One region of the Phyllobacterium sp. MT110 genome, then DNA from elsewhere that is predicted to be linked to it. Evidence: predicted binding sites of a transcription regulator. Region 1 holds the regulator's gene; each other region holds the start of a gene.
The links. Region 1 encodes LexA, which represses DNA repair genes until DNA is damaged. Its sites were predicted from a motif close to TGTTCNNNNTGTGTTCNG; they were not measured.
Positions count from the first base shown of each region.

Region 1 (7,773 bases):
TCTCCTCCGTCGAGGCGCACGCGGCCAAGCCAGATCGCCAGCACGGTCATCAGCGCGATCACCAGAAACAGCAGCGTCGACTGTGCCGAGCCATAGGCGAATTTGTCGAACTCGATGAGATTTTCCCGCGCCAGTACCGACATTGTCTTGGTCTGCGAGCTGTTGGGCGTCAGAACATAGATCAGGTCGAAAATGCGCATGGCATCAAGCAGGCGGAAAATGATGGCGACCATCAGCGCCGGCTTGATCAGCGGCAGGGTGATGCGGAAGAACTGGCGGATCGGATGCACGCCGTCGATATGCGCGGCTTCATAAATGTCCTTCGGCACCATCTGCAGGCCTGCCAGAATGAGCAGCGCCATGAAGGGCGTGGTCTTCCAGACATCGACGATCAGCACCGCCGTCATGGCCGTATCGGCACTTGCCGTCCAGGCGATGGGATGGCTGATGAAACCAAGGCGCATGAACAAATCGTTGAGAATGCCGAACTGGTCGTTCAGCATCCAGCCCCACAGGCGGGCCGACACGATGGTCGGGATCGCCCAGGGAATGAGGATGGCAGCGCGGACAATGCCCCTGCCCTTGAACTCGGCATTCAGAACAAGCGCGACGATCATGCCGAAAAAGGCTTCCAGCGCCACGGAGATGATGCTGAAGCGCACCGTGTTCCACACGGCGTTCCACCAGGTCGGATCGACCAGAAGTCCTGAGAAGATCGTGCGGCCGCTCTTCAGCTGGATCCACGACAGATAGTTCTTGAATCCCACCCATTTGGCCGCGCTCATATTGGTCAGCGAGGCATCGGTGAACGAGAAATAGATTGTCCGAAGCAAGGGCCAGCCGGCAACAATGGCCAGCGCGATGATCATCGGAATGAGAAACAGCTGCGCCGAGCGGGCGCGCTGCCGCAAAAGCTCTGAACGTGCGGTGGAAGGCGTCATGCTCGTATTCCTGCCCGTGTGGTTCCGGATGAAGCGAAAGCGTCAGGCAAACGGTGCGAACGGGGTTCGGGAGGTTGTGAACGCCATCCGCACCGTGCCCTTTTGCTGGCAGGGGTCTACCAGCTGTTTCCCTTGAGTTCGGTCAGCTTTGCTTCCAGAAGCTCAAGGTTTTCGGCAGCGGTGCCATTGCCCGATAATGTATCGTGGACCGCGCTCCAGAACATGTTGGACACTTCATTGTATTTCACCTTCGTCGGCGCCGAGGGGCGTGGAACGGAATTTTCAAACACCGGCTTCCAGTTTGGAATGAGCGGCTGCGCGGCGGCGATATCCTTGTCGTCATAAAGCGCCTTGATGGTCGGCATGCTGGCCTGGGAAATCGCCCGCGCCTTCTGCTGTGCGGGAGAGCCGAGGAACAGCGCCAGCTTGATCGCCTCTTCGGGCGCCTTCGAATATTTTGAAACCGCCAGGTTCCAGCCGCCAAGCGTTGCAGCGGAGTTCTGGCCCTCCTTGCCGCTCGGCAGGGGCGCCACGTCGAACTTGCCCTTGATGGCGCTGCCATCGGCCCCGGCCAGCGCATAGGCATAGGGCCAGTTGCGCATGAAAACGGAATTGCCGGTCTGCCAGACACCGCGTGCCTCTTCCTCCGTGTAGGCAAGCACGCCCTTGGGCGAGATGGTATCGACCCAGCCCTTGGCGCGGTCGATGGCCGCTGCGGCTTCCGGATTGTTGATCGAAATCGTGCCGTCCGCCTCGACAATCTGCCCGCCGCCCGAGGATTTTACCCATTCGAGCGCGTTGCAGGTCAGGCCCTCATAGGCATTGGCCTGGAAGACAAAGCCATAAATGCTCTTGTTGCCGCCCGCCCGCTCACCGTCCTGGATTTCCTTGGCGGTTGCCGCCATCTCGTCCCAGGTTTTTGGCACCGGCTTTTTGTACTTTTCCAGCAGGTCCTTGCGGTAGTAGAGCGCCGGGGCGTCGGTGAACATCGGCAAGGCGACCAGCTTGCCGCCGACGGTCTGGCTTTCGATGATCGAAGGTATGTGCTGATCGATAACGTCCTTTGCGGCTTCCTTCAGGTCGAGGAACTGGTCGGCCAGCTGCGGCGCCCAGATCACGTCGGTGCGGTAGACGTCGATATCGGTATTGCCGGCGGCGAGCCACAGGCGGTACTGACCGAAATTGTCGGAACTGTTGGCTGGCATGGCAACGATGGACACCTTGTTGCCGGTTTCCTTCTCGAACTGGTCAAGCTGCTTGCGCAGGAACTCGCGTCCATTGCCGGTGTCGCCGGATACGATCGCCAGATTGGCGGCAAAAGCCCCTGAAGCCAGCAAGGTCGTGGTCAAAAGGGTCGCAATGAATGATTTGGCTTTCATGATTTCCTCCCAAAAATCTGACAGAATCGGCTGCCGCACATCGCAGCGATGCTTGGCCCCTCTTCAAAAACTCCTCCTGAAGCGCTTTGGAAAACATTTGAAACATCAAAATTCAAAGCGCTTTGAATGAAAAATGACAAAGGCCCTCTCACCTGTCAAGCTGCAAATTGGCGGCACAAACAATGCATCAAGGTCAACCGCATGGAGAAATGGATTATTATATATATGATACAGTGCATTATACGGTATTTCTGAGCACAAGAATTCCGGGCTGCCACCCTGTTGAAACAGCACAGCGTCGATCACAGATCACAATATCGCGAGCAATTTACCAAAGCGCTTTGAATTTAGCCTCTGGTTATGTTTATTATTTGGAGTCATATCTGCATTGCCTGAACAGACCGTACTGGATTGCTTGCCATGAAACTCAAGGAACTGGCTGAACAACTGGGCCTCTCGCAAACGACCGTCAGTCGCGCCCTGAACGGCTATCCTGAAGTCAACAAGGCGACGCGCGAACGCGTCAGCCAGGCAGCCCTCAAATTCGGTTACAGCGCCAATGCCAATGCCCGCCGCCTCGCCATCGGCCGCATCGGCGCCATCGGCATCCTGATGCCGCGCGACCGCAGCGAACGTTTCGGTCCGCACACGAGCGAGTTCTTCTCCGGTCTGGCCGAGCAGCTATCGCAGCATGAAATGGACCTGCTGATGAGCCCGAGCATCAACAATGACGAGCTTGCGGCCTACCGGCGGCTGATTTCCAGCAAGCGCGTGGATGGCATCATCGTCACCGGCCCCACCCTGATGGACGAGCGGGTCGCCATGCTGACGGAAGCGAAATTTCCCTTTGTGCTGCACGGGCGAACCAATATCGCCGCCCCGCATGCCTGGCTCGATATCGACAATGCCGGCGCCTTCCGGCAGGCGGCATCACACCTGATCGATCTCGGCCACCGGCATATCGCGATGATTGACGGGCTGAAGGGCCACACGTTTTCCGAACACCGCGAAATGGGTTATCGCGAAGCATTGCTCGAGCGCGGCATTGCCGTTGATCCGCGCTTCATCGTGCATGAGCGTTTTTCCGATGAAACCGGTTTCCATGAGGCGCAGCGGCTCTTGTCCTATACGCCGCATCCGACCGCCATTCTCGCCGGCTCGATGATGACGGCGCTCGGCATTTTCCGCGCCATCCGTTCAAAGGGCTATGAACTGGGCAAGGAAGTTTCGGTGATCGCCCATGACGACGTGTTCCCCTATCTCAATGCCAGCAACATGGTCCCCGCCATGACCACCACCCGGTCGTCGATCCGCTCCGCCGGGTCGCGTATCGCCGAACTGCTGGTGCGGGTCCTCGACGGCGAGCCGGTCGAAAACATCCATGAGATATGGCCGGTCGAACTCATCCTGCGCCAATCGAGCGGTCCGCCCGTCGCCCCGCGCCGGTGAGTGCCTAGCCCAATTCGAAGGTTGTGATGCCAAAAATCCGGTCGAGCGGCAATTCGGGCGCCGGTCCGCGATACATGCGTGCGGTTTCGAACACCGGCGCCAGACCGTACCGGTCGCAAAGGCGCCGCGCGGCCCCATTGGTCCCGGGAATATCCAGAAAGACCTGCGCATCCCCGACTTTTGCTGAGAGCGATTGAAACAGCCGGTCGGCGATCTCTTCGGTTTCGGCAAACAAGGGACCGATTTTGCACCCCTCGCGGCATGCGCGCACGACGCCATACCCTGCGATTTTTCCGTCGACAATACAGGCCAGGCCGTGGCGGGAGCCGGACGGGCCAAGCCAGGCACGGATAAACGATTCCCGTGGTTCGGGATTGAATTGACGGTCATAGGCGGCGACGGCGCCGATCCATTGCGCATCGATGGCGACGATATCGCCGCTGACGGGTGCCTTGCAGCCGGGTGCGCCGCCATAACGGTAATTCGCATGGGCATAGACAAACCCCGACTTCCGATAGTTCTCCTGCTGGGCAACGACACCATCAAGGCCGACGGTCTGTCCGGCAAATCCGCTCAGCACGTCCTGCCAGAGCGACCAGCCGAAACCCAGACCGCGCGATTGCGGACGCACCATGTAGAAACCGAGAAAGCCGTAGTCTCGCGCATAGCGGACCAGCGAGACCGCTGCCGTCAGTTCACCATTCACCTCAAGCACGTGATAGCCCTTGGGGTCCGCGGCCCAGAATGCATCCGCATCGTCCAAACCGGGGTTCCAGCCCTCGGCAGCTGCCCAGTCAATGATCGCGCCAAGGTCCCGGCGCTCGGCGATTCGGATGAAAGCTGTCATGATATTGTGTTATCCAACTGGAAACCGACGGAACAGTACCCTGAACGGGCGCATTTCTGCCCGCACATGCTTCGTAACCAAGCTTCCAGCATTGCCGCAACGGAATATTAAGCACTTGTAGAACAATGCTGGAACAGATAGTGTTTGTTCTGGTTTTGTTTTTCCGATTCCCTGCTAAAGGATCGCCAATGCTCACGCGTAAACAACATGAACTTCTTCTCTTCATTCATGAGCGTCTGAAGGAGACGGGCATTCCGCCATCCTTCGACGAAATGAAGGATGCGCTGGATCTGGCCTCCAAATCCGGCATTCACCGGCTGATCACTGCGCTGGAAGAGCGCGGCTTCATTCGCCGGCTTGCGAACAGGGCACGCGCGCTGGAAGTCCTGCGCCTGCCGGACTCCATCGCACCCGGCCTCAACAGCCAGAGAAAGTTCGAGCCGAGTGTCATCGAGGGCAGTCTCGGACGCAATGTTGCGCCGCCGAAGCCGCAGCCGCGCGCCTCCAACGACATGGACATGCCTGCCAATGTCAGCATTCCGGTCATGGGCCGGATTGCCGCCGGTGTGCCGATTTCCGCCATCCAGAACCAGACGCACATGCTGAGCCTTCCGCCAGACATGATCGGCAGCGGCGAACATTATGCGCTTGAGGTCAAGGGCGACTCGATGATCGAAGCGGGCATTTTCGACGGCGATACCGTTGTCATCAAGCGTGGCGACACCGCAAGCCCCGGCGAAATCATCGTGGCACTGGTCGATGACGAGGAAGCCACCCTCAAGCGGTTTCGCCGCAAGGGTGCCTCGATTGCCCTGGAAGCCGCCAATCCTGCCTACGAAACGCGGATTTTCGGACCGGACCGCGTTCGGGTGCAGGGCAAGCTTGTCGGCCTGATCCGCCGTTACTGACCGGCCGCCGCGTCCCGTTCGGCATTGTCCGGGACGCCTTCGGTCGCGTGGGCCTTGCGTGAATGCTCCGGCCGGTTGCGCGCCGCATTGGAGTGGATGCGGTACTTGTTCCAGGGGCGGTCCGGCGGACCGATCGCCCAGGTCAAACGGGCCGACTGCACTCTTTGCTCCAGCGCTTCTCCGGCTTTCGATTGATCCGTCAGGTCACCCTGCCCTTGCCCGCCGGAACCGAACCGGATTTCCGCAGCACCGTTCAAGGCGAGATCACGGCGCGTGATCACCATCGGGCCCGGAACGGGGCAACCGGTTTCCGCGCCGGCAAAGGCCAGCACGACAATATTCCCCTCGCTGCAGGCGGCGTTCCTTTGCGCGGGATCATCCGTATAGGCAATGATGAGACCGCCCGGTTCGCGCGCCAGACAGAGCTTTCCGGCGCATTCGAAGACACCCTCCGCTGCCTCTTTGCCGATCCCCGCCGGTTTGACGATCTGTTCCAGCCCAAAGCCCTGCCGCCAGTTGTTCAACGTGAAGGCGCCGCCCTGCGGGCGATTGATCATCAATACCGTGCCATTGCGCACACCGGCCAGCCGGCCATCCTCCGACAGGACGAGATCCGGCGGCGCTGTGCGTGCCATGATCAGGACGGCCGCAGCAAACAGCGGCAGGCTGCACAGACGCAACCATGACGTCGTGAGAAGCAGGATCACAAGCGCTAAGCTCATCAGGATCAGGCTCGGCTGCGGCATCGGACCGAGATTGCCCGAGGGCGAGAGTGCGGCAACGTGATGGGCAATGAACACCACCAGCTCGATGCCGCGCTCCATGACGGCGAACGGCAGGAAATCCAGATCGAACGGCATCAGCAACAGCGCCAGTACGGCGAAGGGCATGACCAGAACCGAGACCACGGGCAAGCCAAATGCGTTGCCGATCAGCCCGAGCGGTGCGGTATTGTTGAAATGATAGGCGGCAAAGATCGCGCTGGCCGAACCGGCGACCAGGGATGTCAGAGCAATGTCGCTGATGTGATCGCCGATCTTGCCGGGCAGTTGCAGCAACAGGCCGCTGCGGGAGGCACGCCGGGTATTGCGGCCGGCCCTGCGCGGCGACCACCAGCCGTAAAATGCGATCAGTGCTGCGGTGGCCGAGTACGACATCTGGAAGCTTGGCCCCATCACCTCGTGCGGCGCGATGGTAATGGTTACCAAGGCGGCCAGGGCAACATTGCGCAGCGACAGCGCCGCCCGGTCCACGGTCATGGCGACAAGCATGACTGCCAGCATGACAAAGCTGCGCTGGGCCGCCACGTCGATCCCCGAGAGCAGCAGATAGAAGGCCGACGCCAGCAGCGCCGCGCATGCCGAAAATTTCTTGATGGGATAGCGCGCGGCAAAGTCCGGAAAGAAAGCCATGCATGCGCGCAGCGAGCCGATGACGATCCCGGCCACGAGCGCCATGTGCAATCCCGAAATGGAGAGGATATGCGACAGGCCGCTCAGCCGCATGGCGTTGTTGGTGGCCTCGCCGATGCCATCGCGCTGGCCGGTGATGAGCGATGCGGCGATGGCACCGGCTTCTCCCAGTATATGACCGAGGATACGATCGGTGAGTGCCTGGCGCATCGCAGCGACGGCAAACAGCGTTCTGGTTGTCAAATCGGCCGGTTCCGGCAGAGAGGCTGCTTCCGGCCTTCCAAGAAAGAAGCCGCTGCCGCCGATGCCCCTGTAGTAATTGTGGAAGGCAAAGTCGTAATTGCCGGATCGCACGGGACCGGATGGCGGGCGCAGATGCGCCAGACCGCGCAACCCGCTGCCTATGGCAGCTTGAGGTGGCAAGGCGCGGGCCGACACAACCAGCCTTGCCGGGGCATAGCGCAGCTGCGGGCGCTCTGTCGCCACGACATCCACCGTCACGCGCCAGCCGCCCCGGTCGGCGCGGTTGATCGCGACGATGCGGCCGGTCAGCCGCGTGGTGACGGCGGAGCCAAGCATCGGTGTATCCAGCCGCAGCGTTTCCAGCTTGGCGCAGAGCATGCCCATGACAACCAGCACGGCGGCGGAAAGGCACATCCCCGTCAGATGCCGCTCACGTGCCAGGAGTTTGAACCCGGCAAGCGCGGTCAATCCAAAGAGGATGGCGCTCAGCCGCGGTTCCACTGGTAAGCCGAAATAGACGATGGCGCCGCTGCCGGCAAAAACCGGAACGAACAGAAAAAGACTGCCGCGATCATAATCCTGCGCGCATGCCCG
Region 1 is NZ_JBXAFE010000001.1:1,005,797-1,013,569, reverse strand. Features, by position in the region: gene AC1Q5O_RS05270 (carbohydrate ABC transporter permease) at 1-941, opposite strand, end outside; gene AC1Q5O_RS05265 (ABC transporter substrate-binding protein) at 1,058-2,320, opposite strand; gene AC1Q5O_RS05260 (substrate-binding domain-containing protein) at 2,741-3,769, shown strand; gene AC1Q5O_RS05255 (GNAT family N-acetyltransferase) at 3,774-4,616, opposite strand; gene lexA (transcriptional repressor LexA) at 4,805-5,524, shown strand; gene AC1Q5O_RS05245 (ComEC/Rec2 family competence protein) at 5,518-7,773, opposite strand, start outside.

Region 2 (7,773 bases), 180 kb from region 1:
GCTTGAAGCCCGTGTTGTACGGATCGGCCTTGTACTTCACGTCGTCGAAGACGAAGAATTCAGCTTCCGGGCCAACGAAGATGGTGTCGCCGACGCCTTCCGCCTTCATGTAGGCTTCGGCTTTCTTGGCGGTGCCGCGCGGGTCGCGGTTGTAGGCTTCACCGGAGATCGGGTCGAGAATGTCGCAGAGAATGACCATGGTCGACTGCGCGAAGAACGGGTCCATGTGCACCGTGTCGGTGTCAGGCATGAGAACCATGTCGGATTCGTTGATGGCCTTCCAGCCGGCAATGGAGGAACCATCGAACATGACGCCATCGGCAAACATGTCTTCGTCGACTTCGGCGACGTCCATCGTCACGTGCTGCAGCTTGCCCTTCGGATCCGTGAAGCGAAGGTCAAGGAATTTTACATCATTGTCTTTGATCTGTTTGAGAATGTCTTTTGCAGTCGTCATGTCAATTTTCCTTGTTCAGCGACGATGATAGCGGATGGGCCGGTGCGGGAGCACCGGCAATGGGATAGCAGGACTAGATGGCGTCGATACCGGATTCACCGGTACGGATGCGCACGACTTCCTCGATGTTGGAAACGAATATCTTTCCATCGCCGATACGGCCGGTCTGTGCGGCCTTGCGGATCGCCTCGATGGCTGCTTCGACAGACTCGTCGCCCAGAACGATCTCGACTTTCACCTTTGGCAGGAAGTCGACGACATATTCAGCGCCGCGATACAGTTCCGTATGGCCTTTCTGGCGGCCAAAACCCTTGGCTTCCGTCACGGTAATGCCCTGAAGCCCCACTTCCTGCAGTGCCTCTTTCACCTCATCCAGCTTGAATGGTTTGATGATGGCTTCAATTTTCTTCATCAGAGAATAAACTCCCTATGTATGGCGAGCGGACCTCTTGCCCGCTTGCACAACAAAAAGCAGGAAGCATGCCAAGTCGACCCCTAAAGCGAATTTATTCGAGGAATGGGATTTTACCGATGACAGAGCGGGGAGTTTTCTGAACTCCCTGCCATTTAGCCACGGCAACAAACATTCAGAAAAAGGCAGCTATGATTAAATTATAATCAATCTGCCTGTTTTTTATGCTGCATGGCCTTCGACTTGACTTGCCAATCGTCAGAGACGGTCCTTCAGCGCCTGGGCTGCCTGCGGCGCGCGCACTTTGCCCTCATGGATGAAATAGGCAAAAACATCGCGTGGCTGCTTGTCCGGTTTGACCAAGGGAGCGGCTAGCGGCAGGTCATCCGGCGCATCGCCCTTTGCCCAAAGTTTAACCCGCTTTGCCCACTGATCGAGCTCCTTGGCGGGATAGGCGGTCTCGACGGCATCGTCGCCCTTCTGCAGGCGGGCATAGACGAAATCGGCAGTCACATCGGCGATCTCGGGGTAGTCGAAATGATGGGCATAGACCACGGCGACATTTTTCTGGCGCAGGAGCGCGATGAAATCGGGATCGATGAACGAGGGATGGCGCACCTCGACCGCGTGACGCAGGGCAATACCGCCTTCCTTCTCCGGCAGGAGATCAAGGAAGGCGCCAAAATCTTCGGCATCGAATTTCTTGGTCGGGGCAAACTGCCAGAGCAGCGGTCCGAGCCGGTCGGCAAGTTCGGCGATGCCGGACTTGATGAAACGTTCCATCGACTCGCCAGCCTCCGCCAGAACACGGCGATTGGTGACGAACCGGTTGCCCTTGACCGAAAAAATAAAACCGTTCGGCACCGAGCTTGCCCATTTGGCAAAGGTTTCCGGCTTCTGGGTGCCGTAATAGGTGCTGTTGATCTCGATCGTGCTCAGGTGCTGCCCGGCATACTCGAGCTCCTTGGCCTTCGACAGGCCCTTGGGATAGAACGTGCCGCGCCAGGGTTCGAAAATCCAGCCGCCGATACCTGTTCTGATCGTTCCGCTTGCGGTCATGATGGTGTCCTCCCGTCAATCCGTATTCATTCAAACCGGCCCATAAACAAAACCCGCCGTTTCCGGCGGGTTTGTCTGTTATTCCGCCGCCGCCTGGGCGCGATTGCCGGGTCGCCGTTGCAGCAATTCCTTCAGGAACCTGCCGGTATAGGAGCGCGGCTCGGCCACGATATCCTCGGGACGCCCGACCGCAACGATCTCGCCGCCGCCATCACCGCCTTCGGGGCCAAGATCGATGACCCAGTCCGCCGTCTTGATGACTTCGAGATTGTGCTCGATCACCACCACGGTATTGCCCTGGTCGACGAGCTCATGCAGCACTTCAAGAAGCTTGGCCACATCGTGGAAATGCAAGCCGGTTGTCGGCTCGTCGAGGATGTAGAGCGTGCGTCCGGTTGCCTTGCGCGACAATTCCTTGGCGAGCTTGATGCGCTGGGCCTCGCCGCCGGACAGCGTGTTGGCCTGCTGGCCGACATGGATGTAGCCAAGGCCGACTTTTGCCAGCGTCTGCAGTTTGTCGCGCACGGCGGGAACGGCAGCGAAGAACTCCGCGCCTTCCTCGACCGTCATGTCGAGCACATCGGCAATCGATTTGCCCTTGAACAGCACTTCCAGTGTTTCGCGGTTGTAGCGCTTGCCGTGGCACACGTCACAGGTGACATAGACATCGGGCAGGAAGTGCATCTCGATCTTGATCACGCCATCGCCCTGGCAGGCCTCGCAGCGGCCGCCCTTGACGTTGAACGAGAACCGGCCCGGCTGATAGCCGCGCGCCTTGGCCTCGGGCAGACCGGCAAACCAGTCGCGGATCGGGGTGAAGGCGCCGGTATAGGTAGCCGGATTGGAACGCGGCGTGCGGCCGATTGGCGACTGGTCGATATCGATGACCTTGTCGAGGAATTCCAGGCCGTCGATCCGGTCGTGGTCTGCCGGTTGCTCGCGCGACCCCATGATGCGGCGCGACGCCGACTTGAACAGGGTTTCGATCAGGAAGGTGGATTTGCCGCCGCCGGAAACACCGGTCACGGCCGTAAACGTGCCAAGCGGAATTTCCGCCGACACATTCTTCAGGTTGTTGCCGCGCGCGCCGACAATCTTGATGCGCTTCTTGTTCAGCTTGCGCCGTTCGGACGGCACGGCGACCTCGATGGCGCCGGACAGATATTTGCCGGTCAGCGACTTCGGGCTTGCCATGATATCGGCTGGCGTCCCGGAAGCGATGATTTCACCGCCATGGATACCGGCAGCCGGCCCGATATCGACGACATAGTCGGCGGTGAGGATCGCGTCCTCGTCGTGTTCGACCACGATCACCGTGTTGCCGAGATCGCGCAGATGCCGTAACGTCTTCAGAAGCTGCTCGTTATCGCGCTGATGCAGGCCGATGGACGGCTCATCCAGGACGTAGAGCACGCCGGTCAACCCGGAGCCGATCTGCGACGCCAGCCGGATGCGCTGGCTCTCGCCGCCCGACAGCGTGCCGGAATTGCGCGACAGGGCGAGGTAATCCAAGCCGACATCGTTCAAAAAGCGCAGGCGCTCGCGGATTTCCTTGAGGATGCGCGCCGCGATTTCCGTCTGCTTGTCGTTGAAACTCTTGTCGATGTCACTGAACCAGGCATCCGCATGCCGGATCGACTTTTCCGTGATCTGGCCGATATGCAGGCCGCCGATCTTCACCGCCAGCGCTTCCGGCTTCAGGCGATAGCCGCCGCAGGCCGGGCAGGGCGTGCCGGACATGAAGCGCTCGATTTCCTCGCGCGACCAGGCCGAATCCGTTTCCTTCCAGCGGCGCTCCAGATTGGGAATGACACCTTCGAAGGGCTTTGTCGTCTTGTAGGAGCGCAAGCCGTCATCATAGGAAAAATGCACCTCGCGGCTGCCGGTGCCGTATAGAATGGCCTTTTGCGCGTCTTCATTGATGTCGCGCCAGCGGTCGCCCAGCTTGAAGCCGTAGCTGCTGCCCAGGGCGTCCAATGTCTGGTTGTAATAGGGCGAGCTCGACTTCGACCACGGGGCAATGGCGCCATTCTTCAGCGTCAGGCTTTCATCAGGCACGATCAGGTTGGGATCGATGGCCTTCTGGGTGCCGAGACCATCGCAGGTCGGACAGGCGCCGAACGGATTGTTGAACGAGAACAGGCGCGGTTCGATTTCGGCAATGGTGAAGCCGGAAACCGGGCAGGCAAACTTTTCCGAGAACATCAAACGCTCGTGCGTCTCGTTCTTGGATTTGTTGGCGGATTCCCCGGACGTCTCGTCGGCGGGCAGCGGCTTGTCGGCGAACTCCGCCAGGGCGATGCCGTCGGCGAGTTTGAGCGCGGTTTCAAGGCTGTCCGCCAGACGTGCGGAGATGTCCGGGCGGACGACGACGCGGTCGACGACCACATCGATGTCGTGCTTGTATTTCTTGTCGAGGGCCGGAACGTCGGCGATCTCGTAGAATATCCCGTCGACCTTCACGCGCTGGAAGCCGCGCTTCTGCAGATCGGCCAGTTCCTTGCGGTATTCGCCCTTGCGGCCGCGCACGATGGGAGCGAGGATGAACAGGCGGGTGCCTTCATCCTGTGCCAGAACACGGTCCACCATCTGGCTGACGGTCTGGCTTTCAATCGGCAGGCCGGTTGCCGGTGAATAGGGGATGCCGACGCGCGCATAGAGCAGGCGCAGATAATCGTAGATTTCCGTGACGGTGCCGACGGTGGAGCGCGGGTTGCGGCTCGTCGTCTTCTGCTCGATGGAGATGGCCGGAGACAGGCCGTCGATCTGGTCAACATCGGGCTTCTGCATCATCTCCAGAAACTGCCGGGCATAGGCCGACAGGCTCTCGACATAACGCCGCTGGCCTTCCGCATAGATGGTATCGAAGGCAAGCGAAGATTTGCCCGATCCCGACAGGCCCGTCATGACAATCAGCTTGTCGCGCGGCAGATCGAGGTCGATGTTCTTCAAATTGTGTTCGCGGGCACCACGAATGGATATAAATTTCTGATCGCTCATGACTGTCACGCCGTTATGGGGGAGGAACTGGCTCGCTGGCCGGAGTCTTTCCCTTATTTAGAAAGTTTCCAGCAGATTGCGAGGCCGTACCTGGGTTGGAATCACCATAGCCATGTTGACATCCATAGAGCAAGTGATAGAACAAAAAAAGAACAAATATTGCGGGCAGGGTAAAACCGGCGTAAAATCCGGGAGTTCCATGCCTGACAAGCCAGACTGATACGGGATAAGGGCAGTGAACGGATAGGTGCGCGTGCAAGCCTACTGACAGATTTGTCAGGAGAGTGTCAGTTGCCACTGAATTGTCAGGAGGTTGGCGGCATTGAAGGTCGAGGCGAGCAGTATTTTGTGGATAGAGCCAGACAGTTGCCCGCGCAATGAGCGGCTTCTGTATGATGGCGCCAAATCGAAAAGCTAATTTTGTGGAGTATTTTTATGGCTGGCAGTGTCAACAAGGTAATTTTGGTCGGTAATCTTGGCGCTGATCCGGAAGTCCGGCGTCTCGGTTCAGGCGATCCGGTGGTCAATCTGCGCATTGCCACCTCGGAAAGCTGGCGCGACAAGAACAGCGGCGAGCGCAAGGAAAAGACCGAATGGCACAGCGTCGTCATTTTCAACGACAACCTGGCCAAGGTGGCTGAACAGTACCTCAAGAAGGGCATGAAGGTTTATCTGGAAGGCGCGCTGCAGACCCGCAAGTGGCAGGACCAGACCGGCAATGACCGCTATTCGACGGAAATCGTCCTGCAGAAATTCCGTGGTGAATTACAGATGCTCGATTCACGTGGCGAGGGTGCCGGTTCTGGCGGCGGCCGCTCGTTCGACAATTCGAGCCGGGGCCAGGTCTCCGACAATGGCGATTATGGTTCGGATTTCGGCCGTTCCAGCGCTTCGCCGTCCAGCGGCGGCAGCAATGCAGGTGGCAATTTCTCGCGTGACCTCGACGACGAGATCCCGTTCTGAGCCTGTTCTGTAAGCCTTTACCGGTTTGATCATGCTTGTTGATCTGGGCGTGTATGCCGGATTGTTCGCGGCCGCTTTTGCGGCCGCAACCATTTTGCCGATGCAGTCGGAGGCGTTGCTTGCCGGACTGCTGCTCTCGCATTCCTATCCAGCCGTCGCATTGATCGCCGTTGCCAGCGTGGGCAATGTCCTCGGCTCGGTGGTCAATTGGCTGCTCGGGCGCGGGATCGATCAGTTCCGCCACAGCAAATGGTTCCCGGCGAGCGAGGCGCAGCTCGACCGTGCCACGGGCTGGTACCAGCGCTATGGCAAGTGGACCCTGCTGTTGAGCTGGGCACCCGTGATCGGCGATCCGCTGACGCTGATTGCCGGGGTGTTGCGCGAGCCGCTCTGGAGTTTTGTGCTCTTGGTCTCCATTGCCAAGACTGTGCGGTATCTCGTTGTATTCGCACTTGTATCCGGCTGGTAGCGCCGGTGCTAGGGGTGCATCCTGGCGCCCTTGGTGATCTTGTCGACGATCTTCTTCTCCGCGTGCAGCGCAATGCCGACAACCCTCGCATCATCCGGTGCAAACCGGGCAAACACGGCGCGATTGGCCTGATCATATCCGGTTGAAAACATCTCCTCGATATACAGGCAGGATTTGACCTCGCGTTCGAGCGAGCGGCGGTGGATGGCCGACAGGGTTGCCTGATCCGCCGTGAGCACGATCATCGGCTGGATGGGCAAGGGATGATAATGATGGCCGGCCCGATCCATATAGGGGGCGCCGATCAATCCGGGGGACTGGGCGACAACGCCGCTTGCCAGGAACGACGAAACGTTGAGTTTCTGCCATGTCGCAAGATCGTCACGCACGACAATTGTAATTTTCGTATCAAACACCAAATCTAGGTCTCCATTCATGGATCGAGTCTGCCGGATGCCGGGTGAAAATCTAAAAGAGGAAGTGCTGCGCGGTCTTGGACGTTTGTGCGAGCGTCCGGCGCACGATGCCATCCTGTCGGCGCCATCCAATCCGGGTGTCGAGCGCATGGAAGCGCGCTTCACCGGCGATGCCTTCGAACCGCACCGGCACGATACCTATGCCATCGGCGTAACGCTGCACGGCGTTCAGACATTCCGCTATCGCGGGGAAAAGCGGCAAAGCCTTCCCGGCAACATCATGGTCCTGCATCCCGACGAGGTGCATGATGGCGGGGCAGGCACCGAGGACGGCCTGCGTTACCGGATGATCTATCTCGAGCCGGCGCTGGCCATCGCGGCGCTTGGCGGCAATCATGGTGCGCTGCCTTTCGTGCGGGAGCCGGTCTTTTCCGATGCGCCGCTTGTCTCGGCCATATCCGCCGCGTTCGGCAATCCCGATGCGGAAATGGATGAACTGCTGGTAGATGACATCGTATCGCGGCTGACGCTGGGATTGGCGCGCCACGCGAAGCAGCCGTTGAAACCGATGGGCAGACCTGCAGTGCGGCAGGCGGGCATGGCCCGCGACTATCTTGCGGACAATGCCCTGCGGCTGGTGCGCTCGCGGGAGCTGGAGGCCGTCAGCGGCCTTGACCGTTATGCGCTGTCGCGGCACTTCCGCGCCCTCTATGCCACGAGCCCGCATCGCTTCCTGCTGATGCGCCGCCTGCAGCGCGCGAAGGATCTGATGAAACTGGGCGTACCACTGGCGGAAATCGCGGTGGAAACCGGATTCACCGACCAAAGCCATCTCAACCGGCAGTTCAAGAAAGCTTATGGCATCACGCCAGGCCGGTGGGCCGCGTTGACCACCGCAAGCCGTGATGTTTGACCTTTCCACCCGAGGTCTGATACGTGTTGTGCAGTGCACAAGGAGCCTGTCATGACAGACACCGCAACGCCCCTCAACACCCCG
Region 2 is NZ_JBXAFE010000001.1:1,184,405-1,192,177, reverse strand. Features, by position in the region: gene glnA (type I glutamate--ammonia ligase) at 1-457, opposite strand, end outside; gene AC1Q5O_RS06225 (P-II family nitrogen regulator) at 531-869, opposite strand; gene AC1Q5O_RS06220 (DUF72 domain-containing protein) at 1,128-1,928, opposite strand; gene uvrA (excinuclease ABC subunit UvrA) at 2,007-4,928, opposite strand; gene AC1Q5O_RS06210 (single-stranded DNA-binding protein) at 5,364-5,891, shown strand; gene AC1Q5O_RS06205 (YqaA family protein) at 5,923-6,360, shown strand; gene AC1Q5O_RS06200 (DUF2000 family protein) at 6,369-6,776, opposite strand; gene AC1Q5O_RS06195 (AraC family transcriptional regulator) at 6,796-7,689, shown strand; gene AC1Q5O_RS06190 (NAD(P)/FAD-dependent oxidoreductase) at 7,741-7,773, shown strand, end outside.
Region 2: a site for LexA is predicted at 5,066-5,083, ahead of uvrA (excinuclease ABC subunit UvrA). Genes of this name have one in related genera too.

Region 3 (7,773 bases), 110 kb from region 1:
GGAAGAGCCGAAGGCCCAGCCCGCCAAGGCAGAACCAAAGCCGGAGATCAAGGCTGCAAAGCCCGAAAAGGCCGCAGCCCCGGTTGTGCATGCGCCGGTATCCGTGCCGCTTGGCATCGGTGCGCCGCGCGCCGAGGGCGACAAGCCGCTGGCTCCGCCGGCGGTGCGCCTGCGGGCGCGCGAGGCGGGTGTCGACCTGCGCCAGGTGACCGGCACCGGTCCGGCCGGGCGCATCACCCATGAAGATCTCGACACCTTCTTTGCCCGCGGCGCGCAAAAGCCCGTGGTCTCCGGTCTTGCGCCGGACACGTCGGTCAAGGAAATCAAGGTGGTGGGCCTGCGCCGCAAGATTGCGGAGAAGATGGCGATTGCCAAATCGCACATCCCGCACATCACCTATGTCGAGGAGATCGACGTCACCTCGCTGGAAGAACTGCGCGCTTTGCTCAACGGCAAGAAGCGTGCCGACCAGCCGAAGCTGACGCTGCTGCCGTTCCTGATGCGCGCCATGGTGAAAGCCATTGCTGAACAGCCGCAGCTGAATGCCCTTTATGACGATGATGCCAATATCATCCACCAGCATGGCGGCGTGCATATCGGTATCGCGGCGCAGACGCCGTCCGGCCTCGTGGTTCCCGTGGTCAAGCACGCGGAAGCGCGCGATCTCTGGGGCTGCGCCGCGGAAGTCAATCTTCTGGCCGAAGCGGCCAAGACCGGCACGGCAACGCGCGAGCAACTGACCGGTTCGACCATCACCATCACCTCGCTGGGCAGCATGGGCGGTATCGTCACGACGCCCGTGATCAATTATCCGGAAGTCGCCATCATCGGCGTCAACAAGATGATGACCCGGCCGGTATGGGATGGCGCGGCCTTCATTCCGCGCAAGATGATGAACCTGTCCTCAAGCTTCGATCACCGCGTGATCGACGGTTGGGACGCCGCAGTCTTCATTCAGCGGATCAAGACGCTGCTCGAAACGCCAGCGCTGATATTCGTGGAGGGGTGATCCGATGAAAGATATTTCCTGCAAGCTGCTGGTCATCGGCGCTGGCCCCGGCGGCTATGTCTGCGCCATCCGCGCCGGACAGCTCAATGTCGATACGGTGATCGTCGAAGCGGCGAAGGTAGGCGGCACCTGCCTGCTGGTCGGCTGCATTCCGTCCAAGGCGCTGATCCACGCGGCCGATGAATTTGCCAAGGTCGCGCATTTCGCCGCACGGCAGACGCCTCTCGGCATCTCGGTTGCCGAACCGGCCATCGATTTCACCAAAACAATCGCCTGGAAGGACGGCATCGTCAGCCGCCTCAACAACGGCGTTGCCGGCCTGCTGAAGAAGGCGAACGTCAAGATCGTCACCGGCAAGGCCCGCTTCCGCGACGGCAAGACCATCGAGGTGGAAACCTTGACCGGCCTGCAGATCATCCGCGCCGAAAACGTCGTTATCGCCACGGGTTCGGCGCCGGTCGAAGTGCCGTCGCTGCCGTTCGGCGGCAATGTCATTTCCTCCACCGAAGCGCTGTCGCTGCCGGACGTCCCGGAAAAGCTCGTCGTGGTCGGCGGCGGCTATATCGGGCTCGAGCTCGGCACGGCCTATGCCAAGCTTGGCTCCAAGGTCACGGTTGTCGAAGCCCAGTCAAAAGTTCTGCCGCAATATGACGCGGAGCTGACGCGCCCGGTGGTCAAGCACCTGAACACGCTCGGCATCACCGTCCTCACCGGCGCCAAGGCCAAGGGGGTCAGCAGCAAGGGCGATGCGCTGTTGATCGAAACTGCCGACGGCAAGGACGAGCGCATTGCCGCCGACAAGATCCTGGTGACGGTCGGGCGCAAGCCGGTCACGTCGGGCTGGGGTCTTGAAGAGATCGACATTGACATGGATGGCCGCTTTGTCCGCATTGATGACAAGTGCCGCACCTCGATGCGCGGCGTCTATGCCATCGGCGATGTCACCGGCGAACCCATGCTGGCGCACCGCGCCATGGCGCAGGGCGAGATGGTGGCCGAGATCGTTGCAGGCGAAAACCGCAGCTGGGACAAGCGGGCCATTGCCGCCGTCTGCTTCACCGATCCGGAAATCGTCACGGTGGGCTTGTCGCCGGATGATGCCAAGCAGGCCGGGCATGAGGTCAAGATCGGGATGTTTCCCTTTGCCGCCAATGGCCGCGCCATGACCAAGGAAGGCGAGGAGGGCTTTGTCCGGGTGGTGGCTGCCGCCAGCAATCATCTCATCCTCGGCATTCAGGCCGTCGGCCATGGCGTCTCCGAACTGTCGGCTTCGTTTGCGCTGGCCATGGAAATGGGCGCGCGCCTGGAAGACATCGCCGGAACCATCCATGCGCATCCGACGCAGGGCGAGGGGTTTCAGGAAGCCGCGCTCAAGGCGTTGGGCCACGCGCTGCACATCTAATCAACCTGTCTTCGTATCAAGGGCGCCGGAAACGGCGCCCTTTGCATGCGCCGGGCGCGGCATTGCCTTGCCACGCCCGCGATCGCATCTGGCCATTGCAAAAGAGGAAAGACGGGCGGTCCCTGGAACGCGGGTCTTGGGGTATGTGGTATGCTATGCTTGCGATCCTGGGACCACCCGCCCCGGCGATTTCAGGTCTTGCCTGTTCTGCCTTGTTTCCTCATCGGAAACGCGCACAGCCTCAGCGCAACCTCCTCATCCCGCAGGTTTTCCCTGCGGGATGAAGTGCCGGTCCTTTCCCGACTTTCGAAGGTTTCCGGAAGCATTCCCGCCGGAAAGGACAGGGATGAGAATATCTCGGCTTGGGATGTGGTGGATAAGTTTCAGCCCAAATACTTTTCACCCCCCCCTGTCCTGCCGCCCATCTCCCCCACAAGGGGGGAGATCGCATCGGCATCAATCATCTCGGTCAACTTTCATCCTTGAAGATTAGCTGAAACAGCTGTGAAAGCTGATCTCCCCCCTTGTGGGGGAGATGTCCGGCAGGACAGAGGGGGGTGAAAGCCATTGAGCGCTTGCCCAAAACAAAATGGCGATGCAAAGCACCGCCATTTGAAACAGGTTTCATCGCTGAATATCAGATGTCCAGCTCTTCCACGAACGCGGCGCGGTCCTGGATGAAGCGGAAGCGGGCTTCCGGTTTCGTGCCCATCAGATCATCGACCGCGAGTTTTGTTTCCTCGATCCACTCCTCGTCGATCTGCACCCGCAAAAGCGTGCGCTTCTTGCGGTCCATCGTGGTTTCCTTGAGCTGGTCGGCGCGCATTTCGCCGAGGCCCTTGAACCGTCCGATTTCGATCTTGCCCTTGCCGGTGAACAGGGTGCGCATCAGTTCATCCTTGTGCGCGTCATCGCGGGCATAGGCGACCTTGCCTCCCTGGGCGATGCGGTAGAGCGGCGGCACGCCGAGGAACAGGTGGCCGTTGCGGATGAGTTCCGGCATTTCCTGATAGAAGAAGGTGATCAGCAGCGAAGCGATGTGCGCACCGTCGACGTCGGCATCGGTCATGATGATAATGCGGTCGTAGCGCAAATCCTCGTCGCGGTATTTTGACCGCGTGCCGCAGCCGAGCGCCTGGATCAGGTCGCCGATCTGCTGGTTGGCCGTCATCTTTTCCCGCCCGGCGCTGACGACGTTGAGAATCTTGCCGCGCAGCGGCAGCACCGCCTGCGTGGCGCGGTCCCGCGCCTGCTTGGCCGAGCCGCCGGCGGAATCACCCTCGACGATGAAGAGTTCGGCGCCGAGCGCACCCGTCTGGGTACAGTCGGCCAGCTTGCCCGGCAGGCGCAGCTTGCGCACCGCCGACTTGCGGTTGACTTCCTTTTCCTGGCGGCGCTTGACGCGCTCGTCGGCACGCTCCACCACCCAGTCCAGCAGCTTCGACGCTTCCTGCGGCGAGGCGGCAAGCCAATGATCGAATGGATCGCGGATGGCATTTTCGACAATGCGCTGCGCTTCGACCGTGGCAAGCTTGTCCTTGGTCTGGCCGACGAATTCCGGCTCGCGGATGAACACCGACAGCATGGCCGCCGACGAGATCATCACGTCATCGGTGGTGATGATCGACGCGCGCTTGTTGCCGGTCAGTTCCGCATAGGCCTTCAGGCCGCGGGTGAGGGCGATGCGCAGGCCCGCCTCATGCGTGCCGCCTTCGCCCGTGGGAATCGTGTTGCAGTAGGAATGGACAAAGCCGTCGCCGCCATACCAGGCAACCGCCCATTCCAGCGCGCCGTGCCCGCCGGACTTTTCCGTCCTGCCCGCGAACATGTCGCGCGTGACCTGAAAATCCTTGCCGAGCGAGGCCGCCAGATAGTCCTTCAACCCGCCGGGGAAGTGAAACACCGCCTTGTCAGGCGTCGGGTCCTTCGGGTCGAGCAGGGATGGCGCGCAGTTCCAGCGGATTTCCACGCCGCCGAAGAGATAGGCCTTTGACCGGGCCATCTTGAAAAGCCGGGCCGGATCGAACTTGGCGCCCTGGCCGAAAATCTCCGGGTCCGGATGGAAGGTCACGCGCGTGCCGCGACGGTTGTGCACCTCGCCGACATCCTCGATCGGTCCGAGCGGATGGCCGCGCGAGAAGCGCTGGCGGTAGAGGCGCCGGTTGCGGGCCACTTCCACTTCCACGTGATCGGACAGGGCGTTCACCACCGATATGCCGACGCCGTGCAGACCGCCGGAAGTTTCGTAGACGTCGGAATCGAATTTGCCGCCAGCATGCAGGGTGGTCATGATGACTTCGAGCGCGGATTTGCCGAGCTGCTTGGGATCGGGATGCGGATCGACCGGGATGCCGCGGCCATTGTCGGTGACCGAGAGATAGCCGTTCTCGTCCAGTTCGATATCGATGAAGTTGGCGTGCCCGGCAACCGCCTCATCCATCGAGTTGTCGATGACTTCGGCAAAGAGATGGTGCATCGCCCGCTCGTCGGTGCCGCCGATATACATGCCCGGACGGCGGCGAACGGGTTCGAGACCATCGAGAACCTGGATCTGCGCCGCATTGTAGCCGCCGCTGCTGTCGGGGGCGGCCCGTGCCGGGGCCTTCGCGGCCGCAACCGGCGCGATTTTCACAGGCGGTGCCACCGGCGTCGCGGCGGGTTCGACCCTGGTCTGGTCCACCGCTGCCTGGCGTTCCCGGGCTGTTTTGACTACCGCTGAAAAGAGGTCGTTATTGTCATCCATATCGTATTTTGGCCAATGCTACAGGGGCTGCGAATCACCGGCAATCTTGACATGCTTCGCCGGGAAACGCGATGGGCGTTCGTGATCTGTTCCGGGGTTCACCACAGAACTATGCGGTTAAAACCCAAGTTTCAAGCGGCTTTGAGGCGCGAGACGGCTTTTTCGAGCTCTTCGATCCGCTCGCCCAGCTCCTGGTGCAGAGCCTTGAGATTGGCGATCTGGCTTTTCAGCAGGCGGTTTTCGTCCGCCGTGTCGCTCTCGTCGGGCGATTGTCCGACCCCGTGTATGAGCCAGGTCTGCGTGACCCCGAGCGATCCGGCCAGCATGAACAGGCGGTGGACACCGGGCTCCGACCGGTCGGATTCCCAGGCCGCGATGGTTTCCGGCTTGACGCCGACACGCACCGCGAGCTGCGCCACCGTCATCGACTTGGCGTCGCGCGCGCGGGAAAGGCGGCCGCCCAGCGTGTCCGTGTCGGGCATGGCGGTGATGATGTTGGAGATGAAATTCATGGCTTTCTCCATCTTTTTCTTGTTTTTAAAGTGTAGACGAAAGCTTTTGCACCATTTGGAAGCAGAAAAGTCAAATCCGGCGGCATTCTGCTTCCATTTTGCATTATGCGGATGATTGCATTTTTCCGCAGAGCCGATATGGCTGGGGCCCCACCTGAGCCATTTGTCCCGGAAAGGCCGCACCATGGAAAACACAACCTCGCCGCAAATGAGGGGCGTCGGAACGATGGCCGGTGCGATGTTTATCCTGCCGATGATGGATGCCATCGCCAAATGGCTGTCGACCGTGGACAGCCTGCCGCCGGCCACGGTGACGTTGTCACGCTTCGTTGTCCAGACGATCCTGACCATGCTGATCATCGTGGCGCTGACCGGCATGCGCTCGCTCAAGCCGCACAACCTCTGGGGCAACCTGCTGCGCGGTTTTCTGATGGGCATCGGCAGCCTGTGCTTCTTTGCCGCCGTCAAATACATGCCGCTTGCCGACGCGATGGCGGTGTTTTTCGTCGAGCCGCTGATGCTGACGCTGCTCTCGGCTGTGGTGCTGAAGGAAACCGTCGGCTGGCGCCGGCGCATTGCCGTTGCGGTCGGGTTCATCGGGACGCTGATCGTCATCCAGCCGAGCTGGGAGCTGTTCGGCTGGGTTTCGCTGCTGCCGCTGGGTACGGCGGCGCTATTTGCGGTCTATCTCGTTCTCAATCGCCGCCTGGGCGTGCACGACACGCCGCTGGTCATGCAGCTCTATGCCGGCATCGGCGGTACGGTGACGGTGATCGTCGCGCTGTTCCTCGGCGCCGCCTTCGGCGTCAGCGACATGACGCTGGGCACGCCCGCAACCGGCATGTCCTGGTTCCTTTTGTTTGCCATCGGCGCGATCGCCACGGGCGGGCATCTCCTCGTGGTGCAGGCTTCGCGCCTTGCGCCGGCGTCACTGCTGGCGCCGTTCCAGTATCTGGAAATCGTCATGGCCGTCATCATCGGCCTGTTCGTATTCCAGGAGTTTCCGACCGCGTCGAAATGGCTGGGCATCGCCATCATCATTGCCTCGGGTGCCTATGTGGTCTGGCGCGAGGGGAAAAAGCAGAAAACGCCGGAGCCCGCTTTCAATTAACCGGTCTGCTTTCCATGCAAGCACTGACAATAGCAGTTGAGCAAATCAGCCATTGGCAATAGAACCAGAGGCGCATTTTGTGCGGGAGGTCCATAAAAGTGTTCAAGAAAATCCTGATTGCCAACCGTGGGGAAATTGCCTGCCGCGTGATCAAGTCGGCAAGGAAAATGGGTATCGCCACGGTGGCGGTCTATTCCGACGCGGATCGCGATGCGGTTCATGTCGATATGGCCGACGAGGCGGTGCATATCGGTCCGGCGGCGGCCTCCGAGAGCTATCTCGTCGCCGACAAGATCATTGCCGCCTGCAAGGCGACCGGGGCTGAGGCCGTTCATCCCGGCTATGGCTTCCTGTCCGAGCGCGCCTCCTTCTGCGAAGCGCTGGAGAAGCAGGGCATCGTCTTCATCGGGCCGAAACCCAGGGCGATCATCGCCATGGGCGACAAGATCGAATCGAAGAAATTCGCCAATGCCGCCAAGGTGAATACGGTTCCGGGTTTTCTCGACATCATCACCGATGCGGCGCATGCGGAAAAGATCGCCGGTGAAATCGGTTATCCCGTGATGATCAAGGCCTCCGCCGGCGGCGGCGGCAAGGGCATGCGCATCGCCTGGGACGAGAGCGAAGTGCGCGACGGCTTTGAACGCGCCACCTCGGAAGCGCGCAATTCCTTCGGGGATGACCGGGTTTTCATCGAAAAATTCGTGGTCGAGCCGCGCCACATCGAAATCCAGGTGCTGGGCGACAGTTTTGGCAATTGCATCTATCTCGGTGAGCGCGAGTGCTCCGTGCAGCGCCGCAACCAGAAGGTGGTTGAGGAAGCCCCGTCGCCATTCCTCGACGAGGCCACCCGCAAGGCCATGGGCGAACAGGCCGTGGCCCTGGCCAAGGCGGTGGATTACCAAAGCGCCGGTACGGTCGAGTTCATTGTCGACAAGCACCGCAACTTCTATTTCCTCGAGATGAACACCCGTCTGCAGGTCGAACATCCGGTGA
Region 3 is NZ_JBXAFE010000001.1:895,828-903,600, forward strand. Features, by position in the region: gene AC1Q5O_RS04765 (dihydrolipoamide acetyltransferase family protein) at 1-1,009, shown strand, start outside; gene lpdA (dihydrolipoyl dehydrogenase) at 1,014-2,411, shown strand; gene parE (DNA topoisomerase IV subunit B) at 3,049-5,154, opposite strand; gene AC1Q5O_RS04780 (helix-turn-helix domain-containing protein) at 5,286-5,666, opposite strand; gene AC1Q5O_RS04785 (DMT family transporter) at 5,851-6,777, shown strand; gene AC1Q5O_RS04790 (acetyl-CoA carboxylase biotin carboxylase subunit) at 6,876-7,773, shown strand, end outside.
Region 3: a site for LexA is predicted at 5,231-5,248, ahead of parE (DNA topoisomerase IV subunit B). Genes of this name have one in related genera too.